Regions from separate parts of the Pseudochelatococcus sp. genome, predicted to be linked through region 3. Evidence: riboswitches for the same ligand, from Rfam matches in the RefSeq annotation. Region 3 holds a riboswitch; each other region holds the start of a gene.
What was found. Region 3 has a riboswitch for cobalamin ahead of cobW (cobalamin biosynthesis protein CobW). Riboswitches for the same ligand answer to the same signal wherever they lie in the genome.

Region 1 (5,090 bases), on a different contig from region 3:
GATGCCGCAGGGCGCGTGTCGCGAGGGCGGGAGCGCCCGCATTGCGCTCTTCATCCGAATCGACGATCAGGATGTCGGGCGGGCGGCTTACGATCGCCTCCAGCGACATCCGCCCGTAGCCGGCGATGCCGTCCCGCGCCGCGAGGTTGACGAGGCCCGCCTGTGCGAGAACGCCGTCGATGAGCGTATCCCGCCCCACGACGATGTTGTTGGCTTGCAGCACCAGCGCCGTGGCGCGCGCCGGCGCGTCCGATGCGGCCGCGGCGAGGCGCGCGGCCATGCGCCGTACTTCCCGCTCGCCGTTTTCGGGGCGGCCGAGCAGCCGCGCCACCTCGCGCATCTGGTCCGCGATGCCGTCGAAGGTGTGGGGAACGCCGAGCGTGGCAAGCGGCACGCCGAGCCGGCGCAGCATGGACAACGTCGCCGGAGCGGTGAACGCGCTCGCGAGCACGAGATCGGGCGCAAGCGCCATCACTTCTTCCGCCCGGCCATGAGTGACGGGATACGCGGCGGCCTGCGCGGCAAACGCGCTGTTGCGCGGGTCGCGCGACAGGTGGCTGACGGCGGCGATGCTCCCGGGCTCCGCAAGGCGCAGAAGCAGTTCATCCGCGCACATGTTGATGGATACCACGCGGATCGGTTCGGCCGCTCCGGCCATCGGCCAGAGCGGAAGCATCATGAGCGGGAGCTCCCGCCATACCCGCCTTGCACGCTTTCTCCGATGCATCATGGCCCGCCGCGCCGCAATGGCGCCCCCATCCGTCAGGGCGGCGTGAAGCGCAACCCGGCGTAAACGCCGAGTCCCGGACGCCGGAAGCCGACCGGGTTCTCATACCGGCGGTCGAACAGGTTGTCGACGCGCGCGAAGATCGCCGTGCTGTCGTCGGCCTTGTAATCGGCGGCGATGTCGACCGTCGCATAGCCCGACGCGCGCAGGCGCGGGATGGAGAAGTCGCGGTTGCCGTCCACCCACGGGCCGATGTAGATCGCCGTCGCGGACAGGCCCAGCCGCTCGGTGGCCTGCCAGCGCGCGGTGAAACTCGCCTTGTGGCGGGGGCGGCGCAGCAATTCCTGCCGGGCGATATCGTCGCGTGCGAGCGTGAACGTGTAATCGGCGCGCAGATCCACCGTCCGCGTCAGCGCCACCGCCGCGAAAGCCTCGACGCCGCGCGTCGTCGCCTTGCCGACATTGGTATAGGAGGTGAAATCGGCGTTGGTGTTGATGAGATTGTCGATATCGTTGTGGAAATAGGTTGCGCCGATCAGCACGCGCTCGCCCGCCAGCGGCTGCTCGAAACCGATGTCGTATCCGGTGCTTTCCTCCGGCAACAGATCGGGATTGCCGTAGAAGTTGTAGAGCGGGCGCGAGTCCATGAAACGCTGGCTGAGAGTGGGGGCCTTGAAGCCGGTGCCGACGCTGGCCTTGAGGCGCGTTTCCAGCCCCGGCAACGTCAGCGTGGGGGCGATGCGCCATGTCGTGTGAGCGCCGAAATCGTCGTTGTCGTCGTGGCGAATGTTGGCGGCGAAGGACAGCCGGTCGAAGACCTGCCCCTGCCACTCTACGAAACCGGCGCTGTTGCCGGACGAGACGACGAGGCTGTCGTCGTCGAGGCGTTCGCGCTCGTGCTGGAGGCCGAGGATGAGCTTGTGCCCGGTCGCGACGGCGATATCCGTGCGCCAGTCGTAGATCGTCCGCTCTCCCAGATAATTGCTGACGCTGCCCGGCCCGAAGGCGGTCGCCGGCTCGCGGCTTTCGCGATCCTCGTTGGCGTAGCCGATGCCGAACGTGTTGGCGACGCGCCCGTCCCACAGCGACCAGACGCCCTCGGCGCGGGTGACGAAGCGCTTGTTGCGCTGCTCGCTGCGGGCCGCGTTCGGCGCGCCGGGCCAGCCGCCGTCGGTCGTGTTCTTCAGCAGCGCATCGGTGTAACGGCCGACGACCGAGAGGCGAACGCTGTCGGAAAGCGTTACCCCGAGCCGGGTGGCGAATGACCGGTTGTCATAAAAATCGTCGTTGACGCGCTGGCCGGGCGGCACCAGTTCCGGCGGCGTGACCGGCGTCGCTTCCGTGCGCAGGTGGGCGGCGGAAAAGAAATAGTCGAAGCGCCCGTCGCCGCCGGAAAGGCTGGCGCGCTGATTGAACGTGCCGAACGATCCGCCCTCGGCCTCGATCGCCGCCCGCGGCGGGCCGTCGCCCGCCTTCGTGGTGATGCTGACGACGCCGCCCAGCGCGTCCGCGCCGTAAAGGCCGCTCTGCGGCCCGCGCAGCACCTCGATGCGCGCCACATCCGCCGTCATCAGATGGCCGAAATCGAATGCGCCGCCCGGCGTCGAGGGATCGTTGACCGGAACGCCGTCGATCAGCACCTTGACGTGATTGGCGTTGGTGCCGCGCACGAACAGCGACGTCTGCCCGCCGGGGCCGCCGGTCCGGACGGCATTCACGCCGGGAACGGTGGCGAGCGCATCCGCGACCGTGCGCCGCTGCGCGCGCTGGATATCCGCATCCGTCACGACCGTCACCGACGAACCTACCTGCCGGACGGGGAGAGGCAGCGCGGTGGCGCTTACCGTGATTTCATCCAGCGTGAAAGACGCCGCCTCCCGAGCGACACCCCGGCCGGGCGCCGTCAGGCCGGCGACCGCCAGCGCCGGAAGAGAGAACAGAACGGCCAGACGGCGCAAGCGCACCGACCCGGAGGCAAGGAACAGGAACACGGCGGCACCTCTCAAGGCGGCGCCGGACGCTCGCGCGGCGCACGTATCGGCACGTCACCGCGACAAGACACCACCGCTTATCCGTCAAGGAAAACGGCAAGCTCCATCGGCACACCCCGACCGACGATCCGCTGTGACCACATTCGACGGCAGGTCTCCTGGCTCGCGGTTGCCGCCCGCGCCGCCTTCCCGGACCACAGGTCCAGTGGCATCATGGCGCAAGCCTGCCGCTCACAGTTGCGGGGACAGCCGCAGATTCGCGCGCGCTCACTGCGTTCCCTTTTCATCCCGAAGGAACCGTCGCGGAGAAATTATCCTGCCCAGGTCGAGCTGTCAAAGCCGGCCCGTCGACGTCGCGCCGTCAAAACGGGACAGGCCGCCACGCGACACGATTGACACAAAGCGGCGAGCGTCACGTCGCAATAACGTCATATAAGGCGTGCAAAAGCCGCAATCGACGTTGACGAAATGATTATAGCAGACACGCCATCGACTTAACCGCCAAATCATGTTGGAGAGTTAATTCGGGCTTAACCGGCCCCAAGGTACATTTGCCCGCGAATCAAGCCATTCCGCGAGCGCTATCCGAAACATGCGAACCATCAGACGGACACCGTCCCACGCCGATGATATCTCCGACGCGCTGCGCCGCTTCCTGGCCCAGCGCGCCGCCGAACTGGCCGGCCTCGGCCTGCTTGCTTTCGTCGGAGCCGCCGTTCTGGCGTTGATGACGTGGTCTGTGGAAGACCCGAGCCTCACGCATGCGACCGAAGGGCGCGTGGCCAACATGCTGGGCCGGCCGGGAGCGGTTTTCGCCGATCTCACCATGCAGATTTTCGGTCTCGGCTCGGTGGCGCTGCTTTTGCCCTGCGCGGTGTGGGCGATCCGGCTCGTCAGCCGCCGCCCCCTGCCGCGGCCGTTGCTGCGGCTGGGGCTCTGGCTGGTGGGCGCGGGCGCCGCCGCCGCGGTGGCGAGCGCCTTGCCGGAAACCGCTCGCTGGCCGCTGCCTTCCGGGCTCGGCGGCGTGGTGGGCGACGCGCTGCTGTTCGGCGGGCACGGACTTTTCGGCGGTGGCGGCATCGGCGCGCTGATCGGGGGCCTTATCTACGCGGCGGTGGCGATACTCGCTTTGTCGGCGGCGTCGGGTTTCGGCCTCGCGCAGCCGGCGCGCGAGCCTTCCCCCGACGATCCGTACGAGATGTCGCCGGCCGAAGACGACGGCCGCGATGAGCCCGGTTGGGGCATCGTGTCGCTGGGTGCGGCGATTCATGCGCTGATGACCGCGAAAACGGCCCTCGTGCGCCGGTTTCGCCGGCCCGATCCGCTGGATAGGCGCGCGCCGGCAACCGCGCGCGCCATGCAGGAGCCCATGTTCGCCGGCGTGTATCAGCCGATGGACGTGCCGGCTGCGCCTGCGCCGGCCACCCCTGCAAGCATCGACGCTTTCGACGACATCCCGCCGGAGGTCGCGGCCTTCGCTCCCGCGCGGGAGCGCTCCTCGCGCGTGCAGGTGCATATCCCTGCCGCCGCCCCGGATCTGCCGGCCGCTTTCGAGCCCGAAACGATGGCGGAAAGGCTGGCGCCCGATCTTCCGCCGCCCGCAGAAGAGATGCGGGACGAGGTTCCCGCATGGCGCAAGCCGTTCCAGTTACCGCCCAACGTGCGCTTCACGCGCAGCACCGATCGCGAACTGGCCGAGCGCCAGCGCCTGACGCGGGGCGATGACGCGCACGACATGTCGCTGGCGGATGATTTCGCGCCGGCGGACGAGCCGGCATTCGAGAACGCGGACGATCGCGGCGTTTTCCGCGACGCGCCGGGCGACGAGCATTATTATGGCGTCGAGGTCGATCTGTCGCCGGCGGACACCGAAAGCGGCCGGCCGGAAGATCGCCTGGTGTTCGATCCGCCGCGTGGCGAGGAGGCGGATTTCAGCGGCGACGCCCCGCATGCGGGCAGTCCGTTCGCGGACGAGCCGTCTCCCGACGACGATGCCCTCGCCCCGCCGGTGATCTTGCGGCACACGATGCGCCCGCCCGCGCTCGCGCCCTCCAACGACGACGATCCGTCCGCCGCTCCGCCGCCCGTCGCGGCCCGCGCGCCGCAACCCGCTCCCCGACCTGCGCCGCGGCCCGCTGTTCCCGCACGCACGGAAGCGCCGGTTTCCCGGCGGGCGGTGGTCGAAGCGCCGGCGGCGCGCCAGCAGCCTTCGCCCGGCGTCACGACGCGCCGCGTGCAGCAGACGATCGCGGCTGCCGGCGAGTACGAGATGCCGCCGCTGTCGGTGCTCGCGCTGCCCACCGGACCGAAGGACACCATTTCCGAGGATGCGCTGGAGCAGAACGCGGCGCTGCTGGAAAGCACGCTCGAAG
Region 2 (5,090 bases), on a different contig from region 3:
AAGTGGAATGCATAGAAGCGCAGATGAAGGATCTCGGCCCGATGTGGGAGGTGGAAAACCGCCCCGTGCATCGGCCGGACGATGGCGGTGACGGAGGATCGGATGCCGGTAAGACTTGACGCGCGCGACGAGGGTTTCGAGGCTGCTTTCCGTGCGCTTCTCGCGGCCAAGCGCGAGGTCGCGGAAGATGTCGACGCCGCCGTCCGGGACATCATCGCCGACGTGGCCGCGCGCGGCGACGCGGCCGTGATCGATTACACCGCCCGCTTCGATTCGCTCACTCTCGATGCCGATGGCCTGCGCATCACCGATGCCGAGATCGACGCCGCGCTGGCGGCCGCGCCGCCGCAGGCGCTGGCGGCGCTGGAATTGGCACATGTGCGCATCGCGGCCTATCACCAGCGGCAGAAACCGGCCGACGAGCGCTTCACGGACGCGGCCGGCGTGACGGCGGGCTGGCGCTGGACGGCCATCGAATCGGTGGGCCTCTATGTGCCCGGCGGCACGGCGAGCTATCCGTCCTCCGTGCTGATGAACGCCGTGCCGGCGCAGGTGGCGGGCGTGCCGCGCATCGTGATGGCGGTGCCGACGCCCGGCGGCGCGGTCAATCCGCTGGTACTGGCGGCGGCGCGCATGGCGGGCGTCCACGAACTCTACCGCATCGGCGGCGCGCAGGCCGTCGCGGCGCTGGCCTACGGCACGCGGACGATCGCGCCGGTCGCCAAGATCGTGGGGCCGGGCAACGCCTATGTCGCGGCGGCGAAGCGGCGCGTGTTCGGCCGTGTCGGCATCGACATGATCGCCGGCCCGTCGGAAGTGCTGATCCTGGCGGACGGCGACGCCAATCCCGAGTGGCTGGCGGCGGACCTGCTGGCGCAGGCGGAGCACGACACGGCGGCGCAATCCATCCTCGTCACCGACAGCGCCGCGTTGGCGGATGCGGTCGCGGTCGCGGTCGAGGGGCAACTCGCCACCCTGCCGCGCGCCGACATCGCGCGGCGGAGCTGGGAGGATTTCGGCGCGATCGTGCTGGTGCCCACCTTGGCGGATGCCGTGCCGCTCGTCGACCGCATCGCCCCTGAGCATCTGGAAATCGCAGCAGGCGACGCGGAGGCGCTGGCGGGGGCGGTGCGCAACGCGGGGGCGATCTTCATCGGGCAATATACGCCGGAAGCGGTGGGCGATTATGTCGGCGGCCCCAACCATGTCTTGCCGACGGCGCGTTCGGCGCGTTTCGCCTCGGGTCTCGGCGTGCCGGATTTTCTCAAGCGCACCTCCATCCTGCATTGCACGGCGGAGGCCCTGCGCCATGTCGGACCGGCGGCGATCGCGCTGGGCGAGGCCGAGGGCCTCGACGCGCACGCCCGTTCCGTCAGCATCCGTCTCAATCTTTGACAGCGGCGCGGGGCGAAATGATGAGCCCGGAAGCCGGAATCCTTCTTTTTGCCGGAAGGTCAAGTCGAACCGAAAGGTCGTGCCGTGACAAGCGCTGATGACGACAAGCGCCACCGTCTCGTGTCCGTGGCGCTGGACGAGGCCTCGCTGGGGCGGGGCAATCCCGATCAGGAACACGAGCGCGCGGTCGCGATATGGGATATTCTCGAAGAGAACCATTTCACCGTCGCCGGCCATGCCGGCGGGCCTTACGCGCTGCGCATCGCGCTTGTCGACCGCAAACTGCTGCTTGAGGTGCGCGAGGAGGACGGCACGCATGTCGTCGCGCATTTCCTGTCGCTGACGCCTTTCCGCCGCGTGATCAAGGATTACGAACTGATCTGCGAAAGCTATTACGCCGCCATCCGCACCGCCACGCCCTCGCAGATCGAGGCCATCGACATGGGCCGGCGCGGCATGCACGACGAGGCGTCCGAGCTGCTGCGCGAACGGCTGGCCGGCAAGCTCGATGTCGATTTCGACACGGCCCGCCGGCTGTTCACGCTGCTGTTCGCCCTGCACTGGAAGGGCTGACGTGGCCTTGGGCGCGGCGGCGGGGCGCCGCATCCAGTCCGTTCTGTTCATGTGCGCGCTCAACGCCGTGCGCTCGCCGATGGCCGAAGGCATCGCCCGCCACTATTTCGGCCGCTCCCTCTATGTCGAATCCGCCGGCGTGCGCCCGGACGTCATCGATCCCTTCACCGTCGCCGTCATGGAGGAGATCGGCATCGATCTCGCCGGCCATACGCCCCGATCGCTGGAGGAGCTGGAAGATACCGGCTTCGATCTCATCGTCACGCTCTCGCCCGAGGCGCACCACCGGGCGATGGAACTCACCCGCACCATGGCCGTCGAGGTGGAATATTGGCCGACCTTCGATCCCACCGCCACGCAGGGATCGCGCGACCAGCGGCTCGACGCCTATCGCTCGGTGCGCGACGGCCTGAAGCAACGCATCATGGAGCGGTTCAGTCCTTCGGCCTGAACAACGATATAAACATATCTTTATATACATACTTGACCATTGCCGCCGATCTGCCATAGTGCATGGGTCGTGGTTCTTCGCCCCGTTTCAGGCGGCGAAGCGAAGAGGGAATCCGGTTCAGGACGGCGGTCGCGCAGGCGGTCGCGGTTCGATGCCGGAGCTGCACCCCGCAACTGTCGGCGGCGAGCGCCCGTCCAATTCGTGTCACTGGAGCGGCCCGGAAAAGGCAGGCTCCGGGAAGGCCGGAGGGGCGCGCTGACCCGCGAGCCAGGAGACCTGCCACGGCGCATAATCGTCCTCGGGCGGGGTTCCCGGTGGTCGCTGATCGCGGGGGCGCATGCTCCCCGCGCGCGTCCGCTCGGTCTTTTGCCCCCAGTCAAGTCATGGGGTTATAGCCGAATGTCTTCTTCATCAGATGTGATTGTCGCCGCTCTGGGCCTGCCGCGCATCGGCCCGCGCCGCGAACTGAAAACCGCTCTCGAAAGCTACTGGTCCGGCAAGACCGGATCGGACGATCTGTCCGCGGTGGCGGCGGGCTTGCGCGCCGACAACTGGGCGTGGCAGCGCCGCGCCGGCGTCACGCATATCGCGTCGAACGATTTCTCCTTCTACGATCAGGTGCTCGACACCGCGGTGACGGTCGGCGCGATTCCGGCGCTTTACGGCTGGAAGGGCGGCGAGGTATCGCTCGACACCTATTTCGCGCTGGCGCGGGGCACGCAGGGCCAAGGCCACAGCCAAGGACACGGCGAGGGCGAGGCGTGCGGATGCGCCGGCGATGCGGCGGGAGTGGCCGAAGGGCTGCCGGCGCTCGAAATGACCAAGTGGTTCGATACGAACTACCACTATCTGGTGCCGGAGTTCTCGCGCGGTCAGGAATTCTCGCTCGCCTCGACCAAGATCGTCGACGAGTTCCGCGAGGCCAAGGCGCTCGGCTACCACACCCGCCCCGTGCTGGTCGGGCCGGTGACGTTCCTGTCGCTCGGCAAGAGCCGCGACGGGGATGTCGATCCGCTGTCGCTGCTGCCGGGCCTGTTGCCGGTCTATACGGAGATCCTGCGCCGCCTCGCCGCCCACGGCGCCGACTGGGTGCAGATCGACGAGCCGGTGCTGTCGCTCGACATCGGCGACGCCACGCGTCAGGCCATCGCCTCGGCCTATGACATGTTCGCCCGCGCCGTGCCCGGCCTCAAGATCCAGCTCACGAGCTACTTCGGCGCGCTCGGCGACAACCTCGCCACCGCGCTGGCGCTGCCGGTGGCGGCGCTGCATCTCGATCTCGCCCGCGCGCCCGAACAGCTCGACGATGTTGTCAGGCGGGCGCCCGCCGGCCTTGCCCTGTCGCTCGGCGTCATCGACGGCCGCAACGTGTGGCGCGCCGACCTGTCGGCGATCCTCGACCGCATCGAGCCCGTCGCGGCGAAGCGCGGCACCGATCACCTGATCGTCTCGCCCTCCTGTTCGCTGCTGCACGTTCCCTACGACCTCGACGCGGAAACGGGGCTCGACGCCGAACTGAAGAGCTGGCTGGCCTTCGCCGCCCAGAAGCTCGACGAACTGTCGATTCTCGGCCGCGCGCTGTCACGCGGGCGCGAGGCGGTGAAGGAGGAGCTTGCGGCCTCCGACGCGGCGGTGGCGGCGCGGGCGGCGTCTCCCCGCATCCACAGCGCGGCGGTGGCGGCGCGCCTTGCGGCCGTGCGGCCCGAGGATGCGCGGCGCGCGCACCCGTTCTCCCAACGGCGCGAGGCGCAGCATGCGGCGCTCGGCCTGCCGCTCTTCCCCACGACGACCATCGGCTCCTTCCCGCAGACGGCGGAAGTGCGCAAGGCCCGCGCCGCCCACGCGCGCGGCGAGCTGGACGACGCGGGTTACGACGCGTTCCTGCGCGACGAGACGGCGAAGGCGATTCGCTGGCAGGACGAGATCGGCCTCGACGTGCCGGTGCACGGCGAGTTCGAGCGCAACGACATGGTGCAGTATTTCGGCGAGCTGCTGGACGGCTATGCCTTCACCAGGGCCGGCTGGGTGCAAAGCTACGGCTCGCGCTGCGTGCGCCCGCCGATCATCTTCGGCGACGTCTCGCGCCCCAGGCCCATGTCGGTGGAATGGAGCGCCTATGCCCAGTCGCTCACCGACAGGCCCGTGAAGGGCATGCTGACCGGCCCCATCACCATGCTGCAATGGTCCTTCGTGCGTGACGACCTGCCGCGCGCCGATGTCTGCCGCCAGATCGCGCTGGCGCTGCGCGACGAGGTGAACGACCTGGAGGCCGCCGGCATCCGCGTCATCCAGATCGACGAGCCGGCGATCCGCGAGGGGCTGCCGCTGCGCAAGGCCGACTGGGCGCATTATCTGGATTGGGCGGTGGAGAGTTTCCGCCTCGCGTCGTCCGGCGTGCGCGACGAGACGCAGATCCACACGCACATGTGCTACTCGGAGTTCAACGACATCATCGACGCCATCGGCGCGATGGATGCCGACGTGATCTCCATCGAGACCTCGCGCTCGAAGATGGAGCTGCTCGACGCCTTCACCACCTATCGCTATCCGAACGAGATCGGGCCGGGGGTGTACGACATCCATTCGCCGCGCGTGCCGTCCGTCGCGGAGATGGTGGAACTGCTGGAGAAGGCCCGCGAGCGCCTTGCCGACGATCAGATCTGGGTCAATC
Region 3 (5,090 bases):
GCCACCGTCACCGCGCCGAAGCGGGCATGGCGGAAGGCGAATGCGCCGTCCGGCGCGTCGTCGCCGGGCGCGCCCCATTCCCGCGCCATCGCCTCGCGCACGGCGGGCGGCTGCCCTTCCAGAAACGGCGTGTAACTGTCCAGCGGCCATGCCGGGCGCGCGGTTTCGAGCAGCCGCATCAGGTCGCGCGGTGTGGCCGGAATGTCTTCCACGACATAGCCCGCCGCGCGCAGGTCGTGGAGGATGGCGAGCACGCTCGCCGGCACGTCGAGCCCGACGGCATAGCCGGCGCGGCCGGGCGCGTTGGGATAATCCGGCATGAGCACGAGGATGCGCCGATTCCGTCGCGGCGTGCGCATCAGGCGCAGATGCGCGGCGATGCGGCCCGCCGCCTGTTCGACAAGCGCGTGCTCCGGCCGGTTGACGCGGGCGGTGAAGGCGAGCGCGTCGTCGGGTGCATCCGCATCCTTGAAGGAGATGGCCCCGGCCATGATGCGCCCGTCAAGCTCCGGCAGCACGACATGCATGGCGAGATCGGCGGGCGTGAGCCCGCGCTGGCCGGAGAGCCAGGCCTTGCGGTCGGTGGTGGCGACGACGGCCTGAAAGACCGGCACGCCGAGACGGTCGAACAGCGGCCTTTCCCCGGCGCCGGCCCCGGCGGCGAAGGCGGTGGCCGTCACGATGGCGGCCGGCCGCAGGCTTCTCGCCGTTTCCTCGATCGCGGCGATGGCCTCCGGGTCACGCAGGCCCGGCACGAAGAGCGGCACGGCGGCGATGCCCCGCGCCCGCAGCGCGTGGAACAGCGCGTCGACGGGGGCGACGTCGGCGGCCAGCAGCATCGAGCGGTAGAAGACGATCGGCACGCAAGGCGTATCGTCCGCTTCCGCCCCCAGCGGGCGGAAGCGGGCGAGCGGCACGATGCCTTCCCCCGGCAGGTAGAAGCCTGCTCTGGCTACCGGCCGGGCTTCCGGCGCCGCCACCGCCGCGCCCGCGAGCGCCGCCATGCGCCGCACCAGCGCGCGCAGGTTGTCCGGCCCGCCTTCGCGAAAGCAGGCGAGGAGGGCGGCGCGCTCCTGCGGCGGGACGGTGGAGAGCGCGGCGAGCCGCTCGTCGTCGGCGCGGCATTCGCCGGGCAGCAGCGCGAGGGCGATGGCGTGCTCGCGCGCCACCGCCGCCAGCCGGTCGCAGCCGTAGCGCCACCAGTCATAGCCGCCGAGCACCCGCGCCACGACGACGCGCGCGTGGCGCGCGATCCGTTCGATCCACAGGTCGACCGACATCGGATGGCGCAGGTCGCGCAGATGGGCGAGGCGCAGGGCCGGCACGGCATCCCCCGCCCGCCGCCATGCCGCCGCGAGGCCGGCGAGGTCGCTGTCCGTGAGGGACAGCGCCGCCATCGGCGCGGGAGACTGGCCGAGATCGACGGGTTCGATCAGGTCGTCCAGCGAGGCGGAGGTGGTGGCGAGCAGATGCATGGCTCACGCTTTGCGATATGGTCTCGCGACGGGCTCAGGCCGCGAGAATCTTCTCGACCGCCGCGCGGTCGATGCCCTTGAGGCCGATGACGACGAGGCGCGTGCGCGGCGTCTCGCCCGCGGTCCACGGCCGGTCGTAATAATGCTCGACGCGCGGCCCCGCCGCCTGCACGAGCAGGCGCAGCGGCTTGCCCTCGACATGGGCGAAACCCTTGAGGCGCAAGACGTTGGCGGCCTCGACGGCTTCGCTGACGCGCCTTGCCAGCTCTTCCGGCCGGCGGATCGCCGGCAGCTCGACGACGAAGCTGTCGAAATCGTCGTGCTCGTGATCCGCCTCGTCGTCGTGGTGCGTGCGGCGGCTCTCGATGGCGTCCTCGACGCCGATCCCCAGCCCGAGAAGCCCGAGCCCCAGCGCCGCGCCGGCGTCGACCTTGCCGTTCACGCCCGTCAGGACCCTGACGGCGGCCCGCAGATGCGGGCGCAGCGTCTCCTCGACGCGGGCGCGGCCGGCGTCATCCAGCAGGTCGGCCTTGGACACGATGACGAGATCGGCGCAGGCGATCTGATCCTCGAACACTTCCTCCACCGGATCGTCGTGGTCGATGGATTCATCGGCCGCGCGCTGCTTTTCGAGCGCGTCATGATCGGCGGCGACGCGCCCTTGCGCCAGCGCCGGGCCGTCGACCACGGCGATAACGCTGTCGACCGTGACGCGGCCGCGGATCGCCGGCCAGCGGAACGCCTGCACGAGCGGCTTGGGCAGGGCGAGGCCGGAGGTCTCGATCAGGATGTGCTCGACTTGCGGCTCCAGTGCCAGAATGCGGTCGAGCGCCGGGGCGAAATCGTCGGCGACGGTGCAGCAGATGCAGCCGTTGGCCAGTTCCACGATGTTGTCCTGCGGGCAGTTCTCGACGCCGCAGCCGCGCAGGATCTCGCCGTCGATGCCCACGTCGCCGAACTCGTTGACGATGACGGCGAGGCGGTGGCCGTCGGCCTGCGCGATGAGGTTGCGGATGAGGGTCGTCTTGCCCGCCCCGAGAAAGCCGGTGACGATGGTGCACGGCACCCGGCCACGGGCGGCGGAAAAGGCGGAATCAGCCATCGGAATGCGCTCCCTGTCCGGTGCTCCCGCCGGACGGTCAGAGTGAATCGGGTGACGGCAGGTCTCCTGGCTCCCGGATCGTCGTTCCTCCGCCGCCTTCCCGGCATCCCAGTGGCGCGAGGCGGAAGAACTCTCCGGCTACAGTTGCGGGAACAGCCGCGGCCTTGCGGGCAAGCGCCCGCGCACCGCATTCCCTCTTCGCTTCCCCCGCATCGGCCGAAACGGGGCAAGACCGTCCACGCCATCTAGGGCCGGGGCGCGAACCCTGTCAACGGCGCAGATCGGCATCGGCGGCGCGCGGGTGCGGGCGCAATCGCGCTGTCGCCCTATCCATTTGTTTACGCATCCGGTTTTCCCGAAAAGCGCACACTATCCGGCCCGATGCTGTATGTTGAACCGGGAATCGCTCCCTTCGGGGCGTCATTTCGGAGCGGGCGGGTTTCGTGTCGCATGGCGCATCCTTGACTTTCGTGCTGGGCGGCGCGCGTTCCGGCAAGAGCGGCCACGCGGAGCGGCTGCTCATGGAGCGGCCCGCGCCGTGGCGCTATATCGCCACCGCGCAGGCTTACGACGCGGAGATGCGCGCGCGCATCGCCGCCCATGCCGCGCGCCGGCCGGCGGGCTGGATCACGGTGGAGGAGCCGCTCGACCTGGCGGGAGCGCTCGCGGCCATGCCGGAAGGCGCGCCGGTGCTCATCGATTGCCTGACGCTGTGGCTGACCAATGTCATGCTCGCGCCGGACGGGCGCGACGTGGAGGCGGAAAGCCTGCGTCTGGCAGGGACGCTCGCCCGCCCGCGCGGGCCGTGGATCGTCGTCTCCAACGAGACGGGGCTCGGCATCGTGCCGGACAACGCGCTGGCGCGCCGCTTCCGCGATGCCGCCGGCCGGCTGAACCAGATGGTTGCGCAGAAGGCCGACAACGTGCTGTTCATGGTCGCGGGGCTGGCGATGCAGGTGAAATGAGCATGCATGTGAAATGAGCAAGCGGATGCCGCGGCGGAAAGGGCGGAAATGACGGAAATCACCGAGGAAGAGGCGCGTCGCCACAAGGCGCGGATGCAGAACCGCAAGGCGGTGCAGGATGCGGAAGTGGCCGCGAAGACCGGGGAAAAGGGCCTGCTGATCGTCAACACCGGCCCCGGCAAGGGCAAGTCGACGGCGGCCTTCGGGCTGGCGCTGCGCATGCTGGGGCACGGCGGGCGGGTCGGCGTGGTGCAGTTCATCAAGGGCGCGTGGAAGACGGGCGAGCGTGAGGCGCTCTCGGTCTTCGGCGAGCGCGTCGTGTGGCACACGATGGGCGAGGGCTTCACCTGGGAAACGCAGGATCTGGAGCGCGATATCGCCGCCGCCCGCCGGGCGTGGGACAAGGCGCGCGAACTGCTCGACGATCCCGCCTTCGCCCTCGTCATTCTCGACGAGCTGAACATCGCGCTGCGCTACGATTATCTCGATCTCGCGGAGGTGGTCGATGCGCTGCGCAACCGGCGCGCCGATCTGCATGTCGTCGTCACGGGCCGCAACGCCAGGCCCGATCTGATCGCCGCCGCCGATCTGGTGACGGACATGGGCGCGGTGAAGCACCATTTCGCCGCCGGTGTGAAGGCGCAGGCCGGAATCGAGTTCTGACGGATGAAACGGCCGGCGCGGGCGTTGATGTTTCAGGGCACGGGGTCGGACGTGGGCAAATCGCTCATCGTCGCCGGGCTCGCGCGGGCGCTGGCCGATCGCGGGCTCAGTGTGCGGCCGTTCAAGCCGCAGAACATGTCGAACAACGCGGCCGTCACGGTCGACGGCGGCGAGATCGGCCGCGCGCAGGCCCTTCAGGCGCGCGCCGCCCGCGTGCCGGCGAGCGTGCACATGAATCCGGTGCTGCTGAAGCCGCAAAGCGAGACCGGCTCGCAGGTCGTCGTGCAGGGCCGGGTGTGCGATCACGCCGACGCGCGCCGCTATCAGACGCTCAAGGCCGCGCTGATGCCATATGTGCTGGACAGTTTCCGGCGATTGTCGGACGAGGCGGATATCGTGCTGGTGGAAGGCGCGGGCAGCGCGTCCGAGGTCAACCTGCGCGCCAACGATATCGCCAACATGGGCTTCGCGGCCGCGACGGGAACGCCGGTGGTGCTGATCGGCGATATCGACCGCGGCGGCGTCATCGCGAGCCTCGTCGGCACGCAGGCCGTGCTCGATCCCGCCGACGCGGCGCGGATATGCGGCTTCATCGTCAACCGGTTTCGCGGCGATCCGGGGCTGTTCGCGGCGGGCATGGATCTGATCGCCGCGCGCACCGGCTGGCGCGCCTTCGGGCTGGTGCCCCATTTTCCCGAGGCGCGCCGCTTGCCCGCCGAGGATGCGCTCGGGCTGGAGCGGAGCCGGAAGGCCGAAAGCGAAAGGGGCGCGGAAAGAATCAGGATCGCCGTGCCGATCCTGCCGCACATCTCCAATTTCGATGACCTCGATCCGCTGGAGGCTGAGCCGGGCGTCGAACTCGTGCGCGTGTTTCCCGGTTCCGCC

Region 1: linked by a shared signal. The riboswitch ahead of ACOYJQ_RS13370 (TonB-dependent receptor plug domain-containing protein) and the one ahead of cobW (cobalamin biosynthesis protein CobW) in region 3 are both predicted to bind cobalamin.
Region 2: linked by a shared signal. The riboswitch ahead of metE (5-methyltetrahydropteroyltriglutamate--homocysteine S-methyltransferase) and the one ahead of cobW (cobalamin biosynthesis protein CobW) in region 3 are both predicted to bind cobalamin.

The regions. Positions count from the first base shown of each region.
Region 1 is NZ_JBMNUS010000008.1:165,583-170,672, reverse strand. Features, by position in the region: gene ACOYJQ_RS13375 (ABC transporter substrate-binding protein) at 1-679, opposite strand, end outside; gene ACOYJQ_RS13370 (TonB-dependent receptor plug domain-containing protein) at 763-2,733, opposite strand; cobalamin riboswitch at 2,850-3,035, opposite strand; gene ACOYJQ_RS13365 (DNA translocase FtsK 4TM domain-containing protein) at 3,311-5,090, shown strand, end outside.
Region 2 is NZ_JBMNUS010000019.1:7,127-12,216, forward strand. Features, by position in the region: gene ACOYJQ_RS18355 (DUF2948 family protein) at 1-119, shown strand, start outside; gene hisD (histidinol dehydrogenase) at 103-1,395, shown strand; gene ACOYJQ_RS18365 (UPF0262 family protein) at 1,480-1,968, shown strand; gene ACOYJQ_RS18370 (arsenate reductase ArsC) at 2,018-2,419, shown strand; cobalamin riboswitch at 2,473-2,717, shown strand; gene metE (5-methyltetrahydropteroyltriglutamate--homocysteine S-methyltransferase) at 2,819-5,090, shown strand, end outside.
Region 3 is NZ_JBMNUS010000001.1:531,570-536,659, forward strand. Features, by position in the region: gene cobN (cobaltochelatase subunit CobN) at 1-1,475, opposite strand, end outside; gene cobW (cobalamin biosynthesis protein CobW) at 1,510-2,577, opposite strand; cobalamin riboswitch at 2,617-2,828, opposite strand; gene cobU (bifunctional adenosylcobinamide kinase/adenosylcobinamide-phosphate guanylyltransferase) at 3,021-3,542, shown strand; gene cobO (cob(I)yrinic acid a,c-diamide adenosyltransferase) at 3,591-4,205, shown strand; gene ACOYJQ_RS02250 (cobyric acid synthase) at 4,233-5,090, shown strand, end outside.